4 regions of the Streptomyces sp. NPDC023573 genome follow, and region 1 is predicted to be linked to each of the others. Evidence: riboswitches for the same ligand, from Rfam matches in the RefSeq annotation. Region 1 holds a riboswitch; each other region holds the start of a gene.
The links. Region 1 has a riboswitch for cobalamin ahead of ACZ32T_RS00295 (cobalamin biosynthesis protein). Riboswitches for the same ligand answer to the same signal wherever they lie in the genome.
Positions count from the first base shown of each region.

Region 2: linked by a shared signal. The riboswitch ahead of ACZ32T_RS19545 (ribonucleoside-diphosphate reductase subunit alpha) and the one ahead of ACZ32T_RS00295 (cobalamin biosynthesis protein) in region 1 are both predicted to bind cobalamin.
Region 3: linked by a shared signal. The riboswitch ahead of ACZ32T_RS23415 (ABC transporter substrate-binding protein) and the one ahead of ACZ32T_RS00295 (cobalamin biosynthesis protein) in region 1 are both predicted to bind cobalamin.
Region 4: linked by a shared signal. The riboswitch ahead of ACZ32T_RS24815 (FecCD family ABC transporter permease) and the one ahead of ACZ32T_RS00295 (cobalamin biosynthesis protein) in region 1 are both predicted to bind cobalamin.

Region 1 covers NZ_JBVHKB010000001.1:50,873-57,785, reverse strand. The annotation lists gene ACZ32T_RS00305 (putative cobaltochelatase) at 1-1,149, opposite strand, end outside; gene ACZ32T_RS00300 (cobyric acid synthase) at 1,146-2,696, opposite strand; gene ACZ32T_RS00295 (cobalamin biosynthesis protein) at 2,693-3,637, opposite strand; cobalamin riboswitch at 3,766-3,894, opposite strand; gene ACZ32T_RS00290 (hypothetical protein) at 4,076-4,300, opposite strand; gene ACZ32T_RS00285 (inorganic phosphate transporter) at 4,313-5,563, opposite strand; gene ACZ32T_RS00280 (class II aldolase/adducin family protein) at 5,810-6,469, shown strand; gene ACZ32T_RS00275 (alpha/beta hydrolase family protein) at 6,536-6,913, shown strand, end outside.
Region 2 covers NZ_JBVHKB010000005.1:545,515-552,427, forward strand. The annotation lists gene ACZ32T_RS19520 (sugar ABC transporter substrate-binding protein) at 1-394, opposite strand, end outside; gene ACZ32T_RS19525 (GntR family transcriptional regulator) at 681-1,445, shown strand; gene ACZ32T_RS19530 (DUF3311 domain-containing protein) at 1,675-1,887, shown strand; gene mctP (monocarboxylate uptake permease MctP) at 1,887-3,548, shown strand; gene ACZ32T_RS19540 (GNAT family N-acetyltransferase) at 3,689-4,189, shown strand; cobalamin riboswitch at 4,242-4,365, shown strand; gene ACZ32T_RS19545 (ribonucleoside-diphosphate reductase subunit alpha) at 4,504-6,882, shown strand; gene ACZ32T_RS19550 (ribonucleotide-diphosphate reductase subunit beta) at 6,882-6,913, shown strand, end outside.
Region 3 covers NZ_JBVHKB010000007.1:225,122-232,034, reverse strand. The annotation lists gene ACZ32T_RS23425 (acyl-CoA dehydrogenase family protein) at 1-1,791, shown strand, start outside; gene ACZ32T_RS23420 (hypothetical protein) at 1,788-1,958, shown strand; cobalamin riboswitch at 2,042-2,228, shown strand; gene ACZ32T_RS23415 (ABC transporter substrate-binding protein) at 2,259-3,332, shown strand; gene ACZ32T_RS23410 (FecCD family ABC transporter permease) at 3,362-4,414, shown strand; gene ACZ32T_RS23405 (ABC transporter ATP-binding protein) at 4,411-5,214, shown strand; gene ACZ32T_RS23400 (PRC and DUF2382 domain-containing protein) at 5,299-6,315, opposite strand; gene ACZ32T_RS23395 (adenosylcobinamide amidohydrolase) at 6,655-6,913, shown strand, end outside.
Region 4 covers NZ_JBVHKB010000008.1:43,046-49,958, forward strand. The annotation lists gene ACZ32T_RS24795 (glycoside hydrolase family 18 protein) at 1-1,220, shown strand, start outside; gene ACZ32T_RS24800 (SCO1431 family membrane protein) at 1,302-1,448, opposite strand; gene ACZ32T_RS24805 (ABC transporter substrate-binding protein) at 1,788-2,810, opposite strand; gene ACZ32T_RS24810 (ABC transporter ATP-binding protein) at 2,845-3,618, opposite strand; gene ACZ32T_RS24815 (FecCD family ABC transporter permease) at 3,618-4,727, opposite strand; cobalamin riboswitch at 4,829-4,978, opposite strand; gene ACZ32T_RS24820 (hypothetical protein) at 5,111-5,302, shown strand; gene ACZ32T_RS24825 (TetR/AcrR family transcriptional regulator) at 5,296-5,949, shown strand; gene ACZ32T_RS24830 (ferredoxin) at 5,995-6,195, shown strand; gene ACZ32T_RS24835 (NAD(P)/FAD-dependent oxidoreductase) at 6,192-6,913, shown strand, end outside.

The DNA.
Region 1 (6,913 bases):
CGCGTCGCCGCTCCCGGCCTGCTCCGGGCCGGGCGTGCCTTCGCCCGGCCCGTCCGGGTCCGTACCGCCGTCGTCGGGGCCGCCACCCTGCGGGGGCACCCCGCCGCCGGGCCCGTCGGGGTCCGGGTCGTCGTCGCCGTCCGCGGCGTCCTGGAGGGCCTCGTCCAGCTTGTCCTCGTCCAGTCCGGGCGCGTCGAACGGATTGCGCCGGCGCCGGTGGGGGAGTGCCAGGAGCGCGGCCTGCCGGACGTCGTCCGCGACGACCTCGTCGCGTCCCGCCCACGCCGCCAGCGCCGTCGCGGTGCGGGCCATGACGATGTCGGCACGCATCCCGTCGACCTCGAACGCCGCGCACGTCGCCGCGATCTGCCGCAACACGCCGTCGCCGAGCACCACCTGGGGAAGCAGGGCGCGCGCGGCGACGATCCGCTCGCGCAACGCGGCCTCCTCGCCGGCCCACCGCGCGGCGAACCCGGCCGGGTCGTCGTCGTAGGCGAGCCTGCGCCGTACGACCTCGACGCGCAGGTCCGTATCGCGCGAGGCCGCCACCTCGACGGTCAGCCCGAAGCGGTCCAGCAGTTGCGGCCGGAGCTCGCCCTCCTCCGGGTTCATCGTCCCGACCAGCAGGAAGCGCGCCGCGTGCCGCACGGAGACACCCTCCCGCTCCACGTACGAGGCGCCCATGGCCGCCGCGTCGAGCAGCAGGTCCACCAGATGGTCATGGAGGAGATTGACCTCGTCGACGTAGAGGATCCCGCGATGGGCGTCGGCGAGGAGCCCCGGCTCGAAGGCCTTCACCCCCTCCGAGAGGGCCCGTTCGATGTCGAGGGCGCCGACCAGCCGGTCCTCCGACGCGCCGACCGGGAGCTCCACGGTCCGCGCCGGACGCGACACGCCCGTACCCGTCTCATGGGGACCGTCGGGACACGCCGGATCGGGCGCTCCCGGGTCGCACGAGAAGCGGCACCCCGCCACGACCTCGACCTCGGGCATCAGCGCGGCGAGCGCGCGTACGGCGGTGGACTTGGCGGTGCCCTTCTCGCCGCGGACCAGGACCCCGCCGACGGCGGGACTGACCGCGTTGAGCAGGAGACCCAGCCGCAGGTCGTCCTGTCCGACGATGGCGGTGAAGGGATACGGCGTACTCACAGGGCCTCCTCTGTCGCAACCACAACGTCATGTCCGGGCGCGGGCGGCGCGCCCGGCGGGATGAACGGCAGCCCCTTCGGCGCGCCGGTCTCGATCAGTCGCCACAGCGCGTCCGTGTCCGCGTGTTCCTCGATCAGATCTCCCAGCCGGTCCAGCTGTTCCTCCCGCAAGGCCCCGAAGCTGGTGTCCGGCGCCGCGGTGAACCGCCGGCCCGCGGCCCGCGCGACCTCGCCCAGGAACGCCCGGCGGAACGCGTCGCTCTCCAGCGACCCGTGCCAGTGCGTCCCCCAGACCGAGCCCACCCGGCACCCGTCGAGGAACGGCTCGCCGCCGCTCACCTCGGCGACCCCGTGATGGATCTCGTAACCCTCCACCGGCTCCCCGAGCGCCGACCCGACGGGCCGTCCCAGGACCTTCTCCCGGCCGAACCGGACGCTTACGGGCAGCAGTCCGAGCCCCTCGACGAGTCCGGCCCGCGACTCCACGTCGTCCTCGACGCGCTCGCCCAGGACCTGGAACCCCCCGCAGATCCCCAGCACCGGGCGGCCCTCCGCGGCCCGCCGCAGCAGCGCCTCGGCCAGCCCCCGCTCGCGCAGCCACGCCAGTGCCTTCACGGTGCCCCGCGTCCCGGGCACGATCACGAGGTCCGCGTCGACGAGCTCCTCCGCCCGGTCCACGAACCGCACCACCACACCCGGCTCGGCCGCCAGCGCGTCCACATCGGTGAAGTTCGACATCAGCGGCACCGCGCAGACCGCGACCCGCAGCACGTCCTCGCCGTGCGGCGGCGCCACGACCGACTCCCGAACGGTGCCGCGCATCGACACGCGCAGACCGTCCTCCTCGTCGATGCCCAGACCGTGGGCGTAGGGCAGCACCCCGTACGTCGGCCGCCCCGTGAGCCCGAGCAGCATGTCGAGACCGGGCTCCAGCAGTGACACGTCACCGCGGAACTTGTTGACGAGATACCCCGCGACCAGCGACTGGTCCTCGGGGCCCAGCAGCGCCGTCGTGCCGAAGAACGAGGCGAACACGCCGCCCCGGTCGATGTCGCCGACCACCAGCACGGGAAAGCGCGCGGCCCGGGCGATGCCCATGTTCACGATGTCCGTGCGCCGCAGATTGATCTCGGCCGGACTGCCCGCACCCTCGCAGATCACGGCGTCGTACGCGCCCCGCAGCTGTTCCAGACAGTCCACGACCGTCCCCAGCAGTGCCTCCTGGCGGCCGCCGTGATAGCCGCGGGCGCTCATCTCGCCGACCGGCCTGCCCATCAGGACGACCTGGCTCGACCGGTCGCCGCCGGGCTTGAGCAGCACCGGGTTCATCAGCGCCGACGGCTCCACCCGGGCGGCCTGCGCCTGCATCGCCTGGGCGCGGCCGATCTCCGCCCCCTCCCGGGTGACGAACGAGTTCAGCGACATGTTCTGCGCCTTGAACGGCGCGACCTTCACCCCCCGGCGCACCAGCCACCGGCAGATCCCCGCCGTGACGACGCTCTTGCCCGCGTCCGAAGTGGTCCCCGCGACCAGCAGTCCGCCGCTCATCCGACTCTCCGTCCCATGGCCGACCGCCCCGCCGCGCACACGACGAGGGCCAGCACACTCACCCGGCGCGACAGCCGCACCGCGCGTTCGATGTCCGTGACCCGCACGTCCCTCCCGGCTCCGCCGTTGAGCACCGGCCGGTGCTCGACCCGTCCGCCGTACGCGAGGGTGCCGCCGAGCCGTACGCCGAGCGCCCCCGCGAACGAGGCCTCGACCGGGCCCGCGTTGGGGCTGGGATGCCGGCCCGCGTCCGCCCGCCAGGCGCCGACCGCCTCGCGTGGGCGCCCTCCGGCGGCCACGGCGAGCAGGGCGGTGAGCCGGGCGCCGGGCCAGCCGGCGACGTCGTCGAGCCGGGCGGAGGCCCAGCCGTAGCGCCGGTACCGGGGCGACTTGTGCCCGACCATGGCGTCGAGCGTGTTGACGGCCCGGAAGGCGACCAGCCCCGGCACTCCGCCGAGCGCGCCCCACACCAGGGCCCCCACGACGGCGTCGGAGGTGTTCTCGGCGACGGACTCCACCACGGCGCGGGCGATCTGCTGCCCGTCCAGCGACTGCGGGTCGCGGCCGCACAGATGCGGCAGCCGCTCCCGGGCCAGCTCGACGTCGCCGGCGGCCAGCGCCCCGCCGATGGCGCGGGCCTCACGGCCCAGCGAGGTGCCTCCGACGACGGACCAGGTGGCGGCGGCGGTCAGCGCCACGGCGGCGGCGGGACGGTTGCGGACGGCACGCGCGGCCAGCGCGGCGGCGCCCGCGGCACCCCCGGCGCAGACGAGCGTGTGCAGCGCGCCCCAGCCGCGGTGGTCACGCCACAGGCGGCGCTCGGCGCCCGCCGCCGCACGCCCGAAGGCGGCGACGGGGTGGCCACGCCGGGGATCACCGAACAGCAGGTCGCCGATCAGACCGGCGGCGGCTCCGTACGCGAAGATGCGGTCGGCTCGCACCGCTCAGCCGGCCGTCGCGCCTCGGAGGACCTTCGTGACAGGTGGTGCAGCGACCGACGCAGGGCAGCCAGACATGGCGTATGTCCTCACTCAGGGTCCGCGCCCTGGTTCGACGTGACCGGCGACGAGAGTCTCCTGGCTTCCGGATCCGCAGTTCCTCCGGCCTTCCAGCCCGCGGTGACGGGCCGTGACTTCCGTATGGAGGCTGCTCCCCGGTGACAGTGGCGGGACCGCGCCGGATTCGCACCGGCTTCCTCTCCTGTCGCCGCAAGGCCGGTCGGCACATGCCGGTCGGCCTAAATGGCTCCGGCAGTCCACCATGACCCGCGAACGCCCGTCAACCTGCCGCTGACCTGCGAGGCTTTGATGTGCTCAGACGCACACCGGGCCGGACACACGTGGTGTGTCCGGCCCGGGTGGGTGTCCGCGTGGGAGCGGTCAGGCGACGATCAGATAGATCCCGTACGCGACCGCCGCCGCGCAGAGCCCGAAGCAGGCGTACGCACCGGTGCGCACCAGGCCGTTGGGACCGTCGGCGCCCTGGGCGGTCGACGTCTGCCTGGCCATGCCCGTGATGCCGAGCGTGAAGAGGCCGACCAGTGCGACGGTGACCACGAGGCTGACGCCGAAGACGGACGCGAGAGCTGCCCAGTCGATGTTCATGCGGATCCGTCCTTACACCGTGGCCGGGTCGGCCGGGGTACCGGCCGTCGTGGCCGGGGCCGAGATGGTGGTCTTGAGCTCCGGTACGACGGTACCGGCGGGCGGCGGGCTGACCGCGGAGATGGCGGTGGTGACGACGCCCGCGGGCTCGGCCTCCGCGTTCACGTTGGTGTGGTCGACCGGCTTGCGGCGCGACAGCAGCCAGATGGCGCCGGAGCCCACGACGAGGAGGACGGCGACCACGCCGACGCCCCAGGGGCCCTGCTTGGTCAGGAACTCGGCGCCCGCGCCGATCAGACCGGCGGCCGGCAGGGTCAGGCCCCAGGCCACGAACATCCGGGTGGCGGTGGACCAGCGGACCACGCCCCCCTTGCGTCCGAGACCCGCGCCCATGACGGCGCCGGAGCAGGACTGCGTGGTGGAGAGGGAGAAGCCGAGGTGCGAGGAGGCCAGGATGACCGTGGCCGCACTGGTCTGGGCCGCGAAGCCCTGCGGCGGACGGAGGTCGGTGAGGCCGCTGCCCATGGTGCGGATGATGCGCCAGCCGCCGAGGTAGGTGCCCAGGGCGATGGCGATACCGGCGGAGGCGATGACCCAGACCGGCGGGTTCGAGCCGGGGGAGAGGACGCCACCGGTGACCAGGGCCAGGGTGATGATGCCCATCGTCTTCTGCGCGTCGTTGGTGCCGTGGGCGAGCGAGACGAGCCCGGCCGAGGCGATCTGGCCGGCGCGGTACCCCTTGGCGGTCGACTTCAGCTGCGCCTCGTCGGTGATCTTCCGGTTGAGGCGGTACGTCAGCTTCGTCGCCAGCAGCGCGGCGAGACCCGCCACGACCGGCGCGGCGATCGCGGGCAGCAGGACCTTCGTGACGACGGTGCCGCCGTTGATCGAGGACCAGCCGGCCGACATGACCGCGGCGCCGATGAGGCCGCCGAAGAGTGCGTGGGAGGAACTGGAGGGGAGGCCGACCAGCCAGGTCAGCAGATTCCACAGGATCGCGCCGACGAGCGCCGCGAAGATGACCTCGGTTCTGAGGCCGTTCTCGTTGATGATCCCGCCGGAGATCGTCTTGGCGACCTCCACCGACAGGAACGCGCCGACGAGGTTGAGAACGGCGGACATCGCCACCGCTGTCTTGGGCTTGAGAGCGCCGGTCGAGATGGTGGTGGCCATCGCGTTGGCGGTGTCGTGGAAACCGTTCGTGAAATCGAACACGAGAGCTGTCACGATCACAATCGCAAGCAGCAGCGTGATGTGTTCCATTTACCCAGGCAATCGTTCGACGTCATTGGCACGTGGAACGTAAGCAACCAGGGTGAACGGAAGATGAACTGGGCAGGGCGGCACGGTGACCCCAACCGTGTGCGCCGGTTCCGCTTGTGTGCGCGGGGGGTGGGCCGGACCGCTGCCGCCGGTGCGGGGCCCGGTGCCGTCCGACGCGAGGGATCTTGACCGTGACCGGTTCACCCCTTCGGGGAGACATCGGTCACGTGACCCTAGGATCCCCGTATGGGTGACATGGATGAGCGTGCTGTGGAACAGGCGTGGGACGGTGTCGTCGCGACGGCCCGGAGGACGGCGGCGGACGGCCTGGTCGTCGGGACCTCCGGCAACGTGTCGGCCCGGGTCGGCGACATCGTCCTGGTCACCCCCAGCGGGGTGCCCTACGACCGGCTCGGCCCCGGGGACGCCGTCGGCGTCGACCTCGAAGGACGCCAGGTCATCGGCGACCTGGTCCCGACCAGCGAACTACCGCTCCACCTGGCCGTCTACCGCGGCAGCGACGCCGCGGCGGTCGTCCACACCCATGCCGTGCACGCCACGGCCGTCTCCACCCTCGTCCCCGAGGTGCCGCTCATCCACTACGCCGCCGCCCTGCTCGGCGGTCCCGTCCGCACCGCCGCCTACGCGCGCTACGGCACGCCGGAGCTCGCCCACCACATGATGGCCGCCCTGCGCGACCGCACCGGCTGCCTGCTGCGGAACCACGGCACCGTCACCTACGGGCGCACCCTCGACGAGGCGTACGACCGCACCGCGCAGCTCGAATGGATGTGCAGGCTCTGGCTCACCGCGAGCTCCGTTCCGGGCCACAGCCCGAGCCTCCTCACCCCGGCCCAGCTGGACGACGTCCAGGACGCCCTGAAGGGCTACGGCCAGCGCGGCTGAGCCCGGCGCCGCACCGTACGGCCCTGCCCACTGGCCAACGGGGCCCCGGCCCAGGACACTGGAGCCGTGCGCCCGGCAACAGCGGCGGCAGTGGCCGCCACCTCGATCCTCGGCGCCGGCGCGGCAGCGGTCGCCGCCGGCCGCTACGCCAGCGACGCCGCCCTGGGGGCGCCCTCGCCACGGCCCTTCCCGGCCGACCGCCGTCTCACCGTGCACGCCACCGCGGCCGGGCAGATCACCCTGACCCGCTCCTTCCCCGCGCTGCGCCCCGGTACGTACGGACTGGCCGGCCGCGGCGTCCACGCGGTGACCGGCCCGGTGATCGAACAGGTGCCGGGCCGTTCCGTCATCTCTCCCGACACCGTGGTCCGCCGGCTGGAGCGCGTGACCCTCGGCAGCCTGAAGCCGGGCGCCCGGGTCCGCCTCACCCCGGAGCTCCACCGA
Region 2 (6,913 bases), on a different contig from region 1:
CCTTGATCCAGGTGTCCGAGTTGTCGTACTTCTTGGGGTCGATCTCGGCCAGCGCGCCGTTGAGGATGTACTGCATCGTCTCGGTGTTGCCGAGCTCGACGACGTCCGGGAACTTGTCACCACCGAGCGCGGTGTCGAGCTTCTTGGCCTTGTCCGCCCACTGCTGGTACTGGACGTCGACCTTGACCTTGGGGTACTTCTTCTTGAACTGCGCGTTGACGTCCTTGACCAGTTCCGGCCAGGTGCTCTGCGCGTCGACCATGAGCCAGACCGTCAGGTTCTCGGTACGGTCCTCAGGGTCCTTCGAAGCGTTGTCGCCGCTGTCCCCACCACACGCCGCGATTCCGGTCATCATCGCTGCGACGCCTACTGCCGCTATGAGCTTGCGCTTCATGCCACACCCTCCTCAGGGATACCAGCAACCCCCCGCCCACCGCGAAGACGTACGCCTGGCGCTACCTGTGGGTCTGGGACCTGGTCTTTAATGGTTTAGACCAGTACCGGGAGCTTGGCCTAGACCTTTAGGGGTGTCAAGGGTGTATAAGAAGTGCACTCGCGTCCGTTATCGGACCGACACCTGAGGGAGGGCGACGACCCGTGACCGGACCGTGCCACCATGTGAGCCGCGACAGACGGAGGAGCCGGTGACGGCAGCAACGCAGCAGTCGGGAAGGCGGGCCATGGGTGCCGACGGGGGCAGAGTGACGAACGAGGCCGGTGCGGGAGCGCGCACGGCACGCGTCCCGAAGTACTACCGGCTCAAGCGCCATCTCCTCGACATGACGGACACCATGCCGCCGGGCACTCCGGTGCCGCCCGAACGGACCCTGGCGGCGGAGTTCGACACCTCGCGCACCACGGTGCGCCAGGCCCTCCAGGAGCTGGTGGTCGAGGGCCGGCTGGAGCGCATCCAGGGCAAGGGCACCTTCGTCGCGAAGCCGAAGGTCTCCCAGGCCCTGCAACTCACCTCGTACACCGAGGACATGCGCGCCCAGGGGCTGGAGCCCACCTCGCAGCTGCTGGACATCGGCTACGTCACGGCGGACGACACGCTCGCCGGGCTGCTGGACATCACGACGGGCGGCCGGGTGCTGCGGATCGAGCGGCTCCGGCTGGCCAGCGGTGAACCGATGGCCATCGAGACCACTCACCTCTCGGCCAAGCGCTTCCCCGCGCTGCGCCGTTCACTGGTGAAGTACACCTCGCTCTACACCGCGCTGGCCGAGGTGTACGACGTCCGGCTCGCCGAGGCCGAGGAGACCATCGAGACCTCGCTCGCCACCCCGCGCGAGGCGGGACTGCTCGGCACGGACGTCGGCCTCCCGATGCTCATGCTGTCCCGGCATTCGATCGACGGAGGGGGCGAACCGGTGGAGTGGGTGCGCTCCGTGTACCGGGGCGACCGGTACAAGTTCGTAGCCCGTCTGAAGCGTCCCACGGACTGAGCACCGTCAGGGTCCCGGAATGCCTGATCCCCCCGCGTGCGCGGGGGGATCAGGCATTTCGGGCGACACCGGACCGTTGCACGACCGCAATGCGGACGGGGGGTGACGGTGGACGGGGCGCTCGCTTAGATTTCCTGCGCATTACACCAGGTGATCAGCGAGGGGACGGAGTCGCCACATGCCAGAAGAAAACGATGCGAACCCACCGACAGCACCGACAGTGACACCCATGAGGGTGGTCATCGGGCTCTGCCTGATCGCCCCGTTCGTGGCGATGCTCTGGGTCGGGTCGTACGCGAAGGTCGATCCGACCTTCATCGGCATCCCGTTCTTCTACTGGTACCAGATGCTGTGGGTGCTCATCTCGACCGCTCTCACCATGATCGCTTACAAGCTGTGGCAGCGTGACCAGCGCGCCCGCAAGGGGGGTGCGTCAGCGTGATGGACGGCTCGAACAACATCGCGGCCGCCGGGGACGGCGTGAACGGCGTCGCACTCGCCGTGTTCATCTTCTTCTTCCTGGCCGTCACGGTCATCGGGTTCATGGCCGCGCGCTGGCGCAAGGCCGAGAACGAGGCCACCCTCGACGAATGGGGCCTGGGCGGGCGGTCGTTCGGCACCTGGGTCACCTGGTTCCTGCTCGGCGGAGACCTCTACACGGCGTACACCTTCGTCGCGGTGCCCGCGGCGGTCTACGCGGCGGGCGCGGCCGGCTTCTTCGCCGTCCCCTACACGATCCTCGTCTATCCGCTGATCTTCACCTTCCTGCCGCGCCTGTGGTCGGTGTCGCACAAGCACGGCTACGTCACCACCTCGGACTTCGTCCGTGGCCGCTTCGGCTCGAAGGGTCTCTCGCTGGCGGTCGCCGTCACCGGCATCCTCGCCACGATGCCGTACATCGCGCTCCAGTTGGTCGGCATCCAGGCCGTCCTGGACGTCATGGGCGTCGGCGGCGGCGAGAACACGCACTGGTTCATCAAGGACCTGCCGCTGCTCATCGCGTTCGCCGTCCTCGCCGCGTACACCTACTCCTCGGGGCTGCGCGCGCCGGCGCTGATCGCGTTCGTCAAGGACGGGCTGATCTACCTGGTCATCGCGGTGGCGATCATCTACATCCCGATCAAGCTGGGCGGGTTCGACAACATCTTCGCCGCCGCCGGCGAGAAGTTCTCCGCCGCGAACGAGGCGGCCGGCAAACCGGTGGCCGGGCTCGCACCCGGCGTCTCCGGCCAGTGGGTTTACGCCACCCTGGCCCTGGGCTCGGCGCTGGCGCTCTTCATGTACCCGCACTCGATCACGGCGACGCTCTCCAGCCGCAGCCGTGAGGTGATCCGGCGCAACACCACGATCCTGCCGCTGTATTCGCTGATGCTGGGCCTTCTGGCGCTGCTCGGATTCATGGCGATCGCGGCCGGGATCAAGGTCGACAACGGCCAGCTCGCCATTCCGCAGCTCTTCGAAAACATGTTCCCGGACTGGTTCGCGGGCGTGGCCTTCGCCGCGATCGGTATCGGCGCCCTGGTGCCCGCCGCGATCATGTCGATCGCCGCGGCGAACCTCTTCACCCGCAACATCTACAAGGACTTCCTGAAGCCGGACGCGACCCCGGCCCAGGAGACCAAGGTCTCCAAGCTGGTCTCGCTGCTGGTCAAGGTCGGCGCGCTCGCCTTCGTCCTCACCATGGACAAGACGGTCGCGATCAACTTCCAGCTGCTGGGCGGCATCTGGATCCTCCAGACGATGCCGGCCCTGGTGGGCGGGCTCTTCACCCGGTGGTTCCACCGCTGGGCCCTGATCGCGGGCTGGGCGGTCGGCATGATCTACGGCACGGCGGCCGCGTACGGCGTCGCCAGCCCGACCCAGAAGCACTTCGGCGGGTCCTCGAAGGAGATCCCGGGCATCGGCGAGATCGGTTACATCGGTCTCACCGCGTTCGTCCTGAACCTCGTCGTCGTGCTCGTGCTGACCGTCGTCCTCAACGCGGTGAAGGCGCCGGCCGGTGTGGACGAGACCTCCCCGTCGGACTACACGGCGGACGCGGGCGACCCCGGCGTCAAGGTCGAGCTCCCGCCGGCCACGGCGGGCGCCCCGGGCGGCCACTGACCCCACAGCGGTCACTCCGGAGCAGGACGTCCGTCCCGGCAGGGTCCTCCCTGCCGGGACGGAGTCGTCTCAGGACCGGTGCCCGAGGCCTGCGGAAACGGGGGCGCGCCGCACCCGGCGTCTGGGGCAGACTGCCGCCCATGGACGTTTCGATCAGGCCGGCGCTGCCCGCTCAGTTCGAGGAGCTGGGCGAGATCACCGCGCACGCCTATGTGGGCGACGGGCTCCTGGACTTCGGCGCCGACGACCCCTACCTGGATCAGCTCCGCGCGGTCGGGCGGCGGGCCGCCGAGGCCGAGGTGCTGGTCGCGCTGGACGCCGACGGCAGGCTGCTGGGCGGTGTCACCTACGTCGCGCCGGGGAGCCCGTGGGCGGACATCGCCGGGGAGGACGAGGCCGAGTTCCGGATGCTGGCCGTCTCGCCGGAGGCCCGTGGGCGGGGTGCGGGTGAGGCGCTCGTACGTGCCTGTATCGAGCGGGCGCGGGCTGCGGGAGGGCTCACCGGGATCGTCCTGTCGACGCAGTCAGCCATGCTGGGCGCCCACCGGATATACCGCCGCCTCGGCTTCGTACGGACTCCCGAGCGGGACTGGTGTCCCCTGCCGGAGCTCTCGCTCCTGACGTTCCGCCTGGAGCTCTGACCCTTCACGACACAAGATGTGGTGGCTTCTTCAATCGGCACCCCCCACATGTATGCTCGACCTCGCTGTCGCCGCAGGGGAATCCGGTGAGAATCCGGAACTGTCCCGCAACGGTGTGATCGGTGTGCTCATCCGCACCCCGAAGTCCGAAGACCTGCCGACAGTGCGCCCGGCTCGACCGATCCGGGCGCCGATACGTCCGGGCCCCGCGGAGGGCCGGTGGACGCCGCGCGCCGTGCTGCCCTTTCCCGGGCGCCGTGTGCCCCCGGCTGCCCCGCTCCCGCAGGCCCTGAGCCGAGCGAGGGATAGCCCCAGTGACCATCGCGCCAGCCGACCCGGTTTCAGCCACGGAACCCGAAGGCCGCACGACCGACGCGCCCGGGACCGCACTGCTGCGGACCCTGACCGGTCTCACCGCCGATCTGCCCGACACCGACCCCGGACGGGTGGCCGCCGCCGCGCTGCGTGGCCGCAACGCCCGGTCGGACGAGGCCGAACTGCGCTCGCTGGCCACCGAGGCCGCCGCCGGCCTGATCTCCGAGGACCCCGCCTACTCCCGGCTCGCCGCCCGGCTCCTCACCCGGACCATCGCGGACGAGGCCGCCGGCCAGGGCGCCGTCTCCTTCTCCGCGTCGGTCGCCGTGGGGCATCGCGAGGGCCTGATCGCGGACCGTACGGCCGGGTTCGTCACGCGGCACGCCGCCGCCCTCGACGCGCTGGTCGAGCGGGCGCTCGCCGAAGGCGCCGACGACCGCTTCGGCTACTTCGGGCTGCGGACGCTGCACAGCCGGTACCTGCTGCGCCATCCGCTCACCCGCGATGTGGTCGAGACCCCGCAGCACTTCATGCTGCGCGTCGCCGCCGGGCTGGCCGAGGACACCTCCGAGCGGGCTCTGGAGGAAGTGGCCGCGCTCTACGGCCTGATGAACCGGCTCGACTACCTGCCCTCCTCCCCCACCCTCTTCAACTCCGGAACCCGCCACCCGCAGATGTCCTCCTGCTACCTGCTGGACTCGCCGCTGGACGAGCTGGACTCGATCTACGACCGCTACCACCAGGTGGCGCGTCTCTCCAAGCACGCGGGCGGCATCGGGCTCTCGTACTCCCGTATCCGCGCCCGGGGTTCGCTCATCCGCGGCACGAACGGACACTCCAACGGCATCGTGCCGTTCCTGAAGACGCTCGACGCCTCGGTCGCCGCGGTGAACCAGGGCGGCCGCCGCAAGGGCGCCGCCGCCGTCTACCTGGAGACCTGGCACGCGGACATCGAGGAGTTCCTCGAGCTGCGCGACAACACCGGCGAGGACCAGCGGCGTACGCACAACCTCAACCTGGCGCACTGGATCCCGGACGAGTTCATGCGCCGCGTCGACGCGGACACCGACTGGTCACTGTTCTCACCGGCGGACACCCCCGAGCTGGTCGACCTGTGGGGCGACGCGTTCGACGCCGCCTACCGGGCCGCCGAGGCCAAGGGGCTGGCCCGCAAGACCCTGCCGGCGCGTGAGCTGTACGGAAGGATGATGCGGACCCTCGCCCAGACCGGGCAGGGCTGGATGACGTTCAAGGACGCCTCGAACCGCACGGCGAACCAGACCGCCGAGCCGGGCCGGGTCGTGCACTCCTCGAACCTGTGCACGGAGATCCTCGAAGTCACCGACGACGGCGAGACGGCCGTCTGCAACCTGGGTTCGGTCAACCTGGGCGCTTTCGTGGTGGACGGCTCCATCGACTGGGAGCGGCTGGACACCACCGTGCGGACCGCCGTGACCTTCCTGGACCGGGTCGTCGACATCAACTTCTACCCGACCGAACGGGCCGGCCGCTCCAACGCCCGCTGGCGTCCGGTGGGCCTGGGCGCGATGGGCCTCCAGGACGTCTTCTTCCAGCTGCGCCTCCCCTTCGACTCCCCCGAGGCCCGCGCGCTGTCCACGAGGATCTCCGAGCGGATCATGCTGGCCGCCTACGAGGCCTCCTGCGACCTCGCGGAGAAGTCCGGCCCGCTGCCCGCCTGGTCCGAGACCCGCGCGGCGCGCGGCGTACTGCACCCGGACCACTACGACACCGAGCTGCACTGGCCGGAGCGCTGGGACGCGCTGCGCGCCCGGATCGCGAAGACGGGCATGCGCAACTCGCTGCTGCTCGCCATCGCGCCGACGGCGACCATCGCCTCGATCGCCGGGGTGTACGAGTGCGTCGAACCGCAGGTCTCCAACCTCTTCAAGCGCGAGACCCTCAGCGGGGAGTTCCTCCAGGTCAACGCCTACCTGGTCGACGAGCTGAAGAGACTCGGCGTCTGGGACGCGCGGACCCGTGAGGCGCTGCGCGAGGCGAGCGGCTCCGTGCAGGGCTTCGGCTGGATCCCCGAGGACGTGCGTGCGCTGTACCGCACGGCGTGGGAGATCCCGCAGCGCGGCCTGATCGACATGGCGGCTGCCCGCACGCCGTTCCTCGACCAGAGCCAGTCGCTCAACCTGTTCCTGGAGACGCCGACGATCGGCAAGCTCTCCTCGATGTACGCGTACGCCTGGAAGCAGGGGCTGAAGACGACGTACTACCTGCGGTCGCGCCCGGCGACCCGGATCGCCCGAGCGGCGTCCGCCGCCCCGATCCCCGAGCAGGCGCCCGCGCCCGACGCGGACGCGATCGCCTGTTCCCTGGAGAACCCCGAGTCCTGCGAGGCCTGCCAGTAATGACGACATCCGAGAACAAGAACCTGCTGGA
Region 3 (6,913 bases), on a different contig from region 1:
CTCGGTCCGGAATTCCGCCGTGAGCACGGGTTCTGGCAGCGGCTGATCAGCACAGAACCGTTCCGCCGCCCCGCCGGCGGAACGCCCGAAGAGCGACTGGACCTCGCCTACGACCGGTTGCGGATCCTCAACCTCTCCCTCGACAGCGGCGCACGCCTCGCCGCCGACCCCCGTGCGCTGGCCGCCCTGCACGCCTGGCTGGGCCCGGTGGACCCCGCGCTGACCACCGTGGCTGGAATCCACTACAACCTCTTCCTCGGCAGCCTCCTCGACCACGAGTGCGCCGGCCGCCGCGATCTGTCGGACTATCTGTCGATGCGGCGCATCGGCACCTTCCTCTGCACGGAGGTGGCACACGGCAACAACGCGGCGGCCATGGAGACCACCGCCACCTACGACCGTGAACGGGACGGCTTCGTCCTGAACACCCCGAACCCGGGCGCACAGAAGTTCATGCCCAACACCAGCCCGGCGGGCGGAGCCAAGTCCGGCCTGGTCGCCGCCCGCCTGGTGGCCGACGGCTCCGACCACGGGGTGCGCCTCTTCCTGGTGCCGCTCACCGACGACACGCAGGCGCTGCCCGGTGTCCGGGTGCGGCGGCTGCCGGCCCGGATGGGCAGCCCGGTGGACCACTGCCTGACCTCGTTCGACCGGGTCTTCGTGGCACGGGACGCCCTGCTGGGACCAGCCGAGGAGGGCGACGTCCCAGGGGAGTTCAGAACGGGGCCAGGGGACAGGCGGCGTCGTTTCCTCACCGCGATCGGGCGGGTCACCCCCGGCCGCATCTCCATGAGCGCCTGCGCCGCGGGCTCGGCCCGCGCGACCCTGGCGGTCGCCGTACGCTACGGCGGGCACCGGATGATCTCCGGCTCCCGGGGCGCACCACCGGTGCCGGTGAACGCCCACCGGACGCACCACGGACCGCTCGCCTCGGCGATGGCCATGGTCTTCGCCATGAGCCTGCTGTACCGCAGGGCACAGGAGCGCTGGGAAGCCCGTACGGACGAGGACGCCCGGACGGACGCGGTGAGGCTGGTCGACGTCGCCAAGGCGTGGATCACCTGGCGGGCCCGCGACGTCATCGTCGAGAGCCGTGAACGCTGCGGCGCCCAGGCGCTGCTGGAGAACAACGGCATGACCGAACTCGTCACGGGCGTGGAGGGCGCCATCACCGCGGAGGGCGACAACATCGCCCTGTACGCCAAGGCCGCGGCCGACATGCTCTTCGCCGCAGAGCCCGGCGGTGGTGACGACGCCCCCGACCGGGCCCCGTACCCCGGGGACCTCGCCGACCCGCACTTCCTGGGCCGGCTACTCGCCTCGGTCCAGGACATCTGGTTCGCCCGCGCCAGGGCCCGTGCGCTGCGGGCACCCGACACAGACACCCTCGGCCGGTGGAACGCGGCCTCGGGCCCCGCCCTGCGCGGCGTCGAAGCCTACGCGTACCGGCAGGCCGCCCAGGCCTACGCCGAGGCCCGCGCGACACTGCCCGAAGGGGCGGCCAGGGAACGGATCGGCGAGCTGGAGCGGCTGTTCGCCCTCGAATGGGTCTCCCGTAACAGCGGCGACCTGCTGGCCGCCGGTCTCCTGAGCACCGCTCAGGTGGACGCCTTGCCCGAGGCCGTCGAGGAGCTCGTCACGGCCGTCGCCGCGCACGCCCCCGAGCTGGCCGAGTCCTTCGCCCTGCCCGAGGAACTGCTCGCCGACTGGCCGATCGCCGGACCCGGCTACGCGGACGCGTACGACGACCCCGAGGGCCCCTGGAACACCGGCCTGGCGGACGCCCGATGAGCGCCGGAGGCAAGGGACAGGCCGTCTGCTGCCGCCTCGGCGAGCACCTGGAGATCCTGGGTCTGCGCGCCGTCCTGCTCGCCTACTGGGGCACGACGTCCGTGCTCGCCCGCCGCGGCGGAAAGCCGCAGCCCGCAAGCGGCGAATCGGTTCACCCCAAGCGCTGACCCGCCCGACGGCCGGCCGGTACGGAGAGGGAGAGACCCCTCGCCGTACCGGCGACGGCCCCCGGGGCAGGCGGCGCGCAGCGTGATAGCTTGCAGACGCCAGTCACACTCCACGTGGAGTCAGGGAATCCGGTGCGAATCCGGAGCTGACGCGCAGCGGTGAGGGGGACGGGCGGGGCCACAGCCACTGGGACACCCACGGGTGCACCGGGAAGGCGCCCCGTCCGGACGAACCCGAGTCCGAAGACCTGCTGGCAACCGCTTCCGCACCGGGAGCGGAACTCCGTACGGGCTCCGCGCATGAGCCCAGAGAACGCCGAGGTCTCCGTGCCGCCCATAGCCAGCACCGCACGCCGAACAGCCCTGCTCATCGCGGGACTTGTCCTTCTGACCGCCTGCGGGGAAGGCGGCGGCGCCTCCGACGGCGCGGCCCGGTCCGCCGCCGGCGACGGCTTCCCGGTGACCCTGGAGAACTGCGGCCGTACGGTGACAGTCGACTCGCCACCGCGTCACGCCGTCTCACTCAACCAGGGATCCACCGAGATCCTGCTCTCCCTGGGCCTCGCCGGCAGGCTGGCCGCCACCGCGACCTGGACGGACCCGGTGATGAAGGGCCTGGAGAAGGACGAATCCACGGTGAAGCGCCTCGCCGAGAACCAGCCCTCCTCCGAGAAGGTCCTAGCCGAGGAACCCGACTTCGTCAGCGCCTCCTTCGCGTCCACCCTCGGCAAGGGCGGGGTGGCACCCCGCGACCAGTTCGAGGAGCTGGGCGTACCGACGTACCTCTCGCCCTCCGACTGCGCGGGCAAGGACAACACCGGCAGCGGCGACGGCTCGCGCTCCGAGCCCCTGACCATGGACCGCGTGTACGGCGAAGTGCGCGACCTGGCCAAGGTGTTCGGCGTCCCGGAGCGCGGCGAGAAGCTGGTGAAGAGCCTTCGCGCACGCGTCGACAGGGCGACCGCGGACATCGACGCGTCCGGCACCACGATGCTCTACTGGTTCGCCAACTCCGAAGCCCCGTACCTGGCCGGGTGCTGCGGCGCCCCCGGCATCATCACCGAGGAGCTGGGCGCGAAGAACGTCTTCGACGACACGCACGAGGAATGGCCCCAGATCAACTGGGAGACCGTCGCCGACCGCGACCCCGACGTCCTGGTCATCGGTGACCTGAGCCGGAAGTCGCAGACGGCCGAGAGCGCGGCGAAGAAGATCGAGTTCCTGGAGTCCAACCCCGCCACGAAGAACATGGACGCCGTCCGGCACAAGCGGTACGTCCTGCTCAGCGGCCAGGCGATGAATCCGACCGTCCGGACCGTGGAGGGCGTGGAGCGCCTCGCGGCCGGGCTGCGCTCGTTCGGGCTCGCGGGGTGACGAGGACCGAACGCGCCCCGGACGTTCGGGTGGAGCAGCCGCCCCCGGCCCGGACGCCACCCGCAGTCCGGGTCCTGCGCGACGGCGTCCTGTGGACCGCCGGGATCGTCCTGCTGCTCCTGTCCGTCGCGGTGGCCGTCACGATCGGGCCCGCCCGTGTCTCCGTCCCGGACGTCTGGGCCGCGGTGGCCTCGCACCTCGGCCTGGGAGACGGGCGGCTGACCCCGATCCGTGACGGCATCATCTGGAACCTGCGCATGCCCCGCACCCTGCTGGCGGCGGTGTGCGGGGCCGGACTCGCGGTGTGCGGCACCGTGATGCAGTCGCTGCTGCGCAACCCGCTCGCCGACCCCTTCGTCCTCGGCGTCTCCTCCGGGGCGTCCACCGGGGCGGTCGTGGTCGTCGTCCTGGGCGTCGGCGGCGGAGCCGTGTCGGTCTCGGGCGGTGCGTTCGTCGGGGCGCTGTGCTCGTTCGCCCTCGTCCTGCTGCTCAGCCACACCCTCGGCGGATCCACCGACCGGGTCGTCCTCTCCGGGGTCGCGGCCATGCAGCTCTTCTCCGCGCTCACGTCCTTCGTCGTGATGACCGCCGCCGACGCCGAACAGACCCGGGGCGTGCTCTTCTGGCTGCTCGGCTCGCTGAGCGGGGTGGGCTGGAGCGAAGTGTGGATGTGCTCGGCCGTGCTGGCCGTGACCCTGCTGATCTGCCTCGGCCACGCCCGTACGCTCGACGCCTTCGCCTTCGGCCAGGACGCCGCGGCCGCGCTGGGCGTGCACGTGGGACGCACCCGGATCGTGCTGCTCTGCACCACCGCGCTCCTGACGGCTGCCCTGGTCAGCTCGGCGGGCGCCATCGGCTTCGTCGGCCTCGTCCTCCCGCACGCCGCCCGGGCGCTGACGGGCTCGGGGCACCGACGGCTGCTGCCGGTGACCGCTCTCGCCGGAGCCGTGTTCCTGGTCTGGGTGGACACCCTGGCCAGGACCGTCCTCGACCCGCAGGAGGTCCCGGTCGGTGTGGTCACCTCCCTCATCGGGGTACCCGTCTTCGTCATCGTCCTTTACCGCACCCGGAGGAACGCGTGAACCGGACAGCGGTCCCCGGCGACGGCCTGCGCGCCGACCGGGTCGCCCGGGAGGCCGGCGGGCGGATCGTCCTCGACGGAGTGAGCATCGCGCCGCCGCCCGGCACCACCGTCGGGCTCCTGGGGCCGAACGGCTCCGGGAAGACCACGCTGCTGCGGGTGATGGCGGGCGTGATCGCGCCCGGCGCGGGTGTCGTCACCCTCGACGGCCGCACGCTCGCCGAGACCGGCCGGCGCGGCGTGGCCCGCCGCGTGGCCGTCGTCGACCAGCACGCGGTCACCCAGGTCGACCTGAGCGTGCTGGACGTCGTACGCCTCGGCCGCATCCCGCACCGCCGGGCCTGGTCGGCGCCCGGGCCCGAGGACGAGGCCGCCGTGCGCGAGGCTCTGGCGCGCACCGGACTGGCCGACCGCGCCGCCCAGTCCTGGCACACCCTGTCGGGTGGCGAGCGCCAGCGGGTGCAGATCGCCCGCGCCCTCGCCCAGCAGCCGCGGGAACTCCTCCTGGACGAACCCACCAACCACCTGGACATCCAGCACCAGCTGGAGCTGCTCTCCCTGGTCGCCGTGCTGCCCGTCACCGCCGTGGTCGCGCTGCACGATCTCAATCTGGCCGCCATGTTCTGCGACCGGGTCACGATCATGAAGGAAGGCAGGGTGGTCGCCGGGGGGACGCCCTCGGAGGTGATCACCGAGGAACTCATCGCCGACGTGTACCGGGTGCGCGCGGTGGTCACGCCGGAAGGGCCCGACGGACGCCCCTCCGTGCGGTTCCTGCCGGGCGGAGCGGCCCACCGGTGACGGCGGGACGAGAGGGCGGGCCCGTGAACCGCCCGGGTCCGCCCCTCGCTGCTGTCGCGCGGCCTTTCGCCGCTGTGTGAGGGGTCAGCGACGACGTCCCTGGCCGAACTCGCCGCCCATGTCCTTGCCGCTGCCCATGTCGTCCTTGCCGTCCGCGTAGTCGATCTTCTCCTTGCGGAGCTCGGCGGAGACTTCCTTCTGCTCGGTGACCTTGTTGGTTTCGAGACGGACCCGTTCCACGGGGACCGCCTCCTTGCGGACGGTGGCTCGTTCGGCGTGCAGGGTGACTTCGACGTCCTGTTCGCCGAGGTCGTGCGTGCCCTTCATGCCTGTGGCCTTGTCGCCCGGCTGCAGAGGCTCGCGCACCACGCGCACCTCCTCGTGGGACACCGGCACCGTCCGTGTGACGTTCTCCGTCACGACGTACTTGTGCAGACGTGCCCTCCCGCTCTCGTACTCCTCCGTGCCGACCTGGAGCTGCTCCTCGGAGCGGACCATCTCCTCACGGCCGCCGGCACCCGCGGCGGACCGCTCGGCTCCGGCTCCGGCGAGCGGGCGGGACGTGGAGGACGTCTCCGTGTCGCGGTGCCTGCCCGCGCCGGCCCCGGTGGTGCCCGTGCCGGCGGTGGTGCCGGTGGCCTTCGCCTGGCCGCCGGAGGCCGTGCGGGCGGTGCCGGCGGCACCGGCTGCCCCGGCTGCGCCCGCGGCACCCATGGCTCCCGTTCCGGTCCCGGACGTCGTGCGCGCGTCGCCGCCCGCTCCGGTGCGTCCGGTGGTCTTCCGGGTCATTCCGTAGTGCCTGTAGAGCTCCTCCTCCTCCGAGACGGAGAGGTGCGCGTCCGCATCGACCCGGGGGGCGTCCTTGACGCGGTCCTTCGGATGCGAGACGTGCAGGTCGGAGCCCACCCGGCGGGCTCCGGCAAGCGGGACGAAGCTCTCCTTCATGCCGAACATGCCGGTCTTCACCGTGATCCAGTCGGGCTTGCCGGTGTCGTCGTCGACGTACACCCGCCCCACTGTGCCGACCTTCTCTCCGTCGCTGTCGTAGACGGTCAGACCGTCGAGTTCTCCGGAATCCGTGAAACCGTCAGCGGCTCCCATGGCCGATTCCTCCTCGCCCGGGCGCGTCCTGCGGTCGGTTCCTGCAGGGAAGGCGCGTCCGGATTCCATCGCGCCTCACCCGGTTGGACGGTGCAACTTCCCGGCCTGTGCGGCGGGCGGCCCAGAACACCGGGGAGGTGCGGTGGCCCCGCTCCACGCGCATATCGGGCCCGCCACACGCATTACGCCATTCGAGTGAGTGAGCACTCTCCCGGGTGCGCCGGGTGTGCGCTCCCGGCCCGCCCGTATGATCGACGCCGCTGCCGACGGTCGGCAGGCTTGTCACGGGGGTGCCTCATCGGATCCGTAGTCATCCGTCAGCCTCGGCAGCGGGGCGAACTGCTGGCCCGGCAGGAGGACGGCCTCGGGCTGCACCACCTGGTCTGGCGGCTGGGGCCCGGCTGGCGCGTGTGCAGCAGCGCCGTGCTCGGCGGCGGGATCGGCCCGCGGGCCTGGATCCTGAACGCCCAGGTGCCCGGCGGCTACCCCCGGCTCGACCCCGGCAGGCACCTCGCCGAGATCGCGGCGTCCGAGGCGCTCGACGGGCCGGGCGCCGGACTGATGACAGCCGCCGATGTCACGGCCCGCACCGTCGCCG
Region 4 (6,913 bases), on a different contig from region 1:
GCACCGCCGCACTCGGAGCCGCTCTGCTCGGCGTCGCCGGTACGTCCTCCGCGGGTGCCGCCCCTGCCGCCGTCGATGTCTCCGCGCCGGCAGCCGCCGAAGCCGCGCCCACCGCGGCCGGCGGCAAGGTGGTCGGATACTTCACCAACTGGGGTGTCTACGACCGCGATTACCACGTCAAGAACATCGAGACGTCGGGCTCGGCCGACAAGCTGACGCACATCAACTACGCCTTCGGCAACGTCCAGGGAGGCAAGTGCACCATCGGCGACAGTTACGCCGACTACGAGAAGGCCTACACGGCGGACCAGTCGGTGGACGGCGTCGCGGACACCTGGGACCAGGAACTCCGCGGAAACTTCAACCAGTTGCGCAAGCTGAAGAAGTCGCACCCGGACCTGAAGGTCATCTGGTCCTTCGGCGGCTGGAGCTGGTCCGGCGGCTTCGGTGAGGCCGCGCAGAACCCGGCCGCCTTCGCCGATTCCTGCTACGACCTGGTCGAGGACCCGCGCTGGGCCGATGTCTTCGACGGCATCGACATCGACTGGGAGTACCCGAACGCCTGCGGGCTGACGTGTGACACCAGTGGCCGCGACGCGTACGGCGAGCTCCTGTCGGCGCTGCGCTCGAAGTTCGGCACCGACAACCTGGTCACCTCGGCGATCACCGCGGACGGGTCCGACGGCGGCAAGATCGACGCGGTGGACTACGCGGGGGCGGCGAAGTACCTGGACTGGTACAACCCGATGACGTACGACTTCTTCGGCGCCTTCGCGGCGCAGGGGCCGACGGCTCCGCACTCCCCGCTGACCTCCTACCCGGGCATCCCGACGGAGGGCTTCAACAGCGACGCGGCGATCTCCAAGCTCAAGGGCCTGGGCATCCCCCCGGAGAAGCTGCTGCTGGGCATCGGCTTCTACGGCCGCGGCTGGACCGGTGTCACCCAGGAGGAGCCGGGTGGCACGGCGACGGGGGCCGCCCCGGGGACGTACGAGGCCGGCATCGAGGACTACAAGGTCCTGAAGAACAGCTGCCCGGCCACCGGCACGGTCGCCGGGACGGCGTACGCCCTCTGCGGCACCGACTGGTGGAGCTACGACACCCCGGCCACCATCGCCACGAAGATGGACTACAAGAACGAGCAGGGCCTGGGAGGGACGTTCTTCTGGGAGCTCAGCGGCGACACGACGGACGGTGAGCTGATCCGGGCCATCAACTAGCCCCGACGGGGTACACGGTCCGCAGGGCGGGTCAGGGGTGGGGTGCCGGGCGGGCGCCCCACCCCACCCGTCGTCCAGGGGTCACATCAGTCCGGCCTGGGTGACGAACATGGCGAGGACGACGACGAGCGTCCAGCCCAGGATGTGCTCGAGGACCTTCGGCCCGTCCTCGGGGCCGCCGGTGCGGGCGCGGGTACGGGTCCGGTTCTCGGCTGTGGTCGCGGTCATGGCATCTCGCTCGGTCGTTCGGCAGTGGGCGTCCCCCGTGACCCGACCACAGTGCCAGCGGAGGCGGGCGACGCGGTAGAGATCCGGGTCACAGCGGCCGGCGGGACGGCAGCCGGAGGAAGGCCCGCATCCGCGCCCCCGCAGGGGGATCGGCGGGCTGAGGACGCCCCGCGCGGGGGACCCGCTGTGCGCTATGCCACACCCGTCGTCGGCCCCGGGTGCGGAGCGACGAGCCGCCGGGGGACGCGACGGCGGCCGACGTCCCGGGCACCCCCGCAGCGCCCCCTGCCTGCCCGTCTCCGGCGCCCGCCGGGGTCATCGGCGCCCGCCCGGCCGGGGTCAGGAGCTGAGGTCCCTCAGCTCCGCCGCGAGTGAGCTGACGGCCGCCGGGTTGCGCGGGCTCTCGACGAGGTCGACGTAGTCGAGGACGACGATCCGGTCGTTCTTGATCGCCGAGACGTTCGCGAGCGGCCCGTAGGACTTCAGGAACTTCCGCTTCCGGTCAGCGGTGGTGTCCCCGTAGTTGTTGATCACGATGACCTCGGGGTCGCGGGCGACGACCGTCTCCCAGCCCACCGTGGTCCAGCTGTCCTTGAGGTCCTTCATGATGTGGTCGCCGCCGGCCTTGGTGATGATGTCGTGGGGGCCGGCGTAGGCACCCGAGGTCAGAGGCTTGTCCTGGCCGTCGTCGTAGAGGAAGACGCGCGGCCGGTCGGCGCCTTCCGGGGCCTGCGCCTGCGCTTCGGCCACCTGCTTGCGGAACGAGGCGATGAGCGTGCCGGCCCGGTCCTCGACGTCGAAGATCCTGCCCAGGTTCCGCAGGTCGGTGTAGAGCGCGTCGAGCGGCGCCATCACTCCGCGGGCCTTGCCCCGTCCGTTACGGCACGACTCGCTGAGCAGGTACGAGTCGATGCCCACCCGCCGCAACGCGTCGGGCGTGAAGCCTTCGCCCTCGCTGAATCCATAGTTCCATCCAGCGAAGACCAGATCGGCGCCGGCGTCGAGGACCAGCTCCTTGTTGATTCGCTCCTTCGAGAGCCACGTGGTCTTGCGGTAACCGTCCTTCCAGGGGACGGATGTCAGGTCCCCCTTGTCGTCGGGCATGACGTATCCGGCCATGTGGTCCTCGAGACCGAGGGCGAACATGATCTCGGTGATGCCGACATCGTTGGTGACCACCCGCTGCGGAGCCTTGTCGTACGTCTTCCTCTCCCCGCAGTTCTCCACGGTCACCGGGTAGTGGCCGCCGGCTGCACGGGCGCCGTCCTCCTTCCCTTCCTGCGAGGTGACCTCCGCCCCGCAGCCCGTGAGGGCGAGTGCGGCGGCGAGGGCCAGTGCGGCGGGGCGTACGAGATGACGCATGGCGTGAGGACTCCTTGGGGCGGGGGACGGGGCGTCATGCGGGGGGAAGCCGGTCGAAGAGCAGCTGCGGCGCGCCTGTCCCGGGGTGCGTTACGCGGTGCGCGCGGACGCCGAACACCTCGGCCAGCAGCCCGGGCGTGAGGACGTCGTGAGGTGGTCCGGAGGCGGCGATCCGCCCACCGTCGATGACGTGGACGACGTCGCAGTGGCGTGCGGCGAGGTTGAGGTCGTGCAGGGCGGTGAGTGCGGTCAGACCGCTGCCGCGTACCAGCGCGAGGACCTCCAGCTGCTGGCCGATGTCCAGGTGGTTGGTGGGCTCGTCGAGCACCAGCACCTGGGGCTGCTGGGCGAGCGCGCGGGCGATCAGGACCCGCTGCTTCTCCCCGCCGGAGAGGGTGAGGAAGCCGCGGTCGGCCAGGTGGCCGGCCCCGACGCCCTCCAGCGCGGCCTCACATGTGCGGCGGTCCTCGTCGGTGGTGCGGGTCATCGGCCCCTGGTGCGGCAGCCGGCCCATGGCCACGGTCTCGGCGACGGTGAAGTCGAACTCCGCGACCACTTCCTGCGGAAGCGCGGCCAGTCGGCGCGCGCCCTCACGGGCCGTCATGGTCCGCAGGTCCTCGCCACCGATCCGCACCGCGCCTGCCGAGGGACGGAGCGCCCGGTAGACGCAGCGCAACAGGGTCGACTTGCCGCTGCCGTTGGGGCCGACGAGACCGACGAGCTGTCCGCTGCCGGCTCGCAGCGTGACGTCCTCCACCAGCCGCGCACCGGCGATCTCGACCGTGAGTGCGTCGATCTCGATCCGCATCACACGCCTCCGAAGGTGTAGGCGCGGCGGCGCATGAGCAGGACGAAGCACGGCACGCCGACGGCCGCGGTCAGTACGCCCACCGGCAGTTCGGCGGGGGCGAGCACCACGCGCGAGAGGATGTCCACCCAGATCAGGAGGGTGGCACCGGCCAGGGGCGCGACGGCCAGCAGGCGGCGGTGGTCCGCGCCGACCAGCATCCGTGCGGCGTGCGGGACCATCAGGCCCACGAAGCCGATGGCCCCGCTGACCGCGACGACCGCCCCGGTGACGGCGGCGGAGACGAGGAAGAGCTCCTTGCGCAGACGGCCGGCGTCCACACCGAGTGCGGCAGCGGTCTCGTCGCCCATGGCGAGGGCGTTCAGGCGCCGTGCCGACCAGCCGAGATGGGCGAGGCCGCCGGCCACCGCGCCGGCTGCGATCGGCACGGACGACCAGTTGGCCCCGCCCAGGCTGCCGAGCAGCCACATCATCGCGGACCGTGCCGCTTCGCCCCGCTCGGCGGCGAACACCATGAAGGTGGCCACGGCCGAGAAGCCGTAGTACATCGCCGTGCCGGTCAGCACGAGGCGCAGCGGTGTCAGGCCCCGTGCGGTCCGGGCGATCGTGTACACCAGCACCATGGCGAGGAGCGCGGAGAGGAAGGCCGCCGAGGACAGCGCCCAGACGCCGAGCGCGCCGAACGCCCCGAAGATCAGCACGGCGTTGGCACCGACGGCCGCGCCCGAGGAGATGCCGAGGACGAACGGGTCGGCGAGCGCGTTGCGCACCATGGCCTGCACGGCTACGCCGACGGCCGCCAGCCCGGCCCCGACGACCGCGGCGAGGACGGCGCGCGGGAAGCGGAGCTCCCAGACGATGGTGTACGAGGAGACCTCGTCCGGGGCTATGGCCCCGCCGGTCAGCCCCGCCCACAGGTGGTGCAGCGTCTCGCCCCATGTGAGCCCCGAGGCCCCGATCCCCGCCCCGCAGGCGAGGGAGAGCGGGAGCGCGACGCACAGGCCGGTCACCAGGAGGGGCAGGGGGAGGCGTCCGGGGGGCGCGGGCCCACTGCCGGAGCGGGTACCGCGCGGCAGCACGGCGGGTGTTCGGTCACGGGGCGTGGCCACAGGCGGTTCGCTTTCGCCTCGGGCCGTGCCTACGTCATCCAAGGAGCGGCTCGGGACGCCAGGCGCGCCGTACGCAGCACCTCTCGCAGTCCACGGCGATCGACAGGAGCTTCGCCACCGTGGGTGATCGGGCTTACGGAACCGTGTGTGGCTCCGCCTACCGTTGCGGGTCAGCGCCGGAATTCGACCGGACTTCCCCCACGAGGCGCATGCAGCCTATCGCGTGCCGGACGGCTGCCCGCCAAGGGGAAAGCCGCCGGATGACGGCGCCCACACGTTTCCGGCCAGCCGCGCCATCCGATTAAGTCAGTCGATTGATTTGCATGGAGGCGTGCTGTCTAGTGGTCGGGGAGCCGGGACCCCTGAAACGTGTGGAGGAAGCCATGAGCGCAGTCAGGAAGGACCGCCCGCTGGACTGCACGGTCGTCGCCCCGGACTCCGGAGACGAAGTTCGTGTGCGGCTCCGGGTGTTGCGCCGACTCCCGCGGCTCAGGCCCGCCGTGGACCCCGCTGCCCTGCGGCGCCATGACGGCGTGCTCACCGGTCCGCCGCGCGAGGTTCCGGTGACATGGTGAACAGGACAGAGCCTCGCACCGGCCGGGGCGCCGGTACGCGCGAGGCCATCATGACCGCGGCCGAACGCCTCTACGCCGAGCACGGGCTGTCGAACGTCTCCAACCGCCAGATCGGCGAGGCGGCCGGCCAGGGCAACAACACCGTCGTCAGCTATCACTTCGGCAGCAGGGCGACGCTCGTACGGGCCATCATGACCAAGCACGGCACGGGTGTCGACGCCATCCGCGCGCGCCATGTGGAGGCCGTGGGCGACAGCACCGACCTGCGGGACTGGGTGCGTTGCCTGGTGCGCCCGGTGACCGACCACCATGCCGCTCTCGGTGTCCCCTCGTGGCACGCGCGGTTCGCCGCGCAGGTGATGACCGACCCGCTGATGCGGACGCTGGTGGCGGACGAGTCCCTCACCCGTGACAGCCTGCGCCGCACCCTCCAGGGACTGGGCTCGTGCCTGCACGACATCGTTCCCCCGGAGGTCCGCCCGGCGCGCGCCGAGATGGCCCGTCATCTGATCACCCATACCTGTGCGGAGCGGGAGCACTCCCTGGCCGAGGGACCGGTCCGTCCCGGCTCGTCCTGGGAGCGCACCGCCGACACGCTGGAGGACGCGCTGGTGGGGCTGCTCGCCGCGCCCACCACCCGTCGCTGAACCGACCCGGGCCCGACGAGGGCCCGGCCCCACAAGGGAGAGAGCATGAAGATCACTGTTGACGAGGAGAAGTGCTGCGGCGCCGGGCAGTGCGTACTGATCGCCCCGGAGGTGTTCGACCAGCGCGACGAGGACGGCATCGTCGTCCTTCTCGACGCCGCACCGGCCGCCGACCGGCACGAGGCGGTCCGGGAGTCCGCCGGTGTCTGCCCTGCCGCCGCCATCCACCTCGGTGAGGGCGCGTGAGCACACCGTCGGGTGTGCTCGTCGTCGGGGCCGGGGCGGCGGGTCTCGCCGTCGTGGAGACACTGCGCCGTAAGGGCTACCGCGAGCGGATCACGCTGCTCGGCGAGGAGAGCGGCGCGCCGTACGACCGTCCGCCGCTGTCCAAGCAGGTACTCGCCGGGACGTGGGAGGCCGAGCGCACGCATCTGCGCACCCGTGACGTACTGGACGCCCTGGAGGCCGAATTCGTCCTCGGCGAACGCGCTTCGGCCCTCGACGCCGCCACCCGTACCGTGCGCACGGCGAGCGGAGCCGAACTGAAGGCGGCAACCGTCGTCCTGGCGACCGGACTACGCGCGCGCAGGCTGCCGGGCCTTTCGGGAACGGCGGGGGTGCATGTGCTCCGAACCCTGGACGACGCCGTGGGGCTCCGGCGGGAACTGCTGGCGGCGCGGCGGGTCGTGGTCGTCGGGGACGGGGTGCTCGGCTCCGAGATCGCCGCCACGGCCCGCCTCATGGGAGCCGACGTGACGCTCGCCGGACCGCAGGCGGCGCCCATGCGGGAGCAGTTGGGCCCCGCCGCCGAACTGCTCGCCGCGCTGCACACCGCGCACGGGGTACGGCTGAGAACGCACACACTGGTGGACGGGCCGGCGACGGCCGGCGGACGCGTCACCGGTGTCCGCCTGGCCGACGGCGACACGGTGCCCGCCGATCTCGTCGTCTCAGCGGTCGGCAG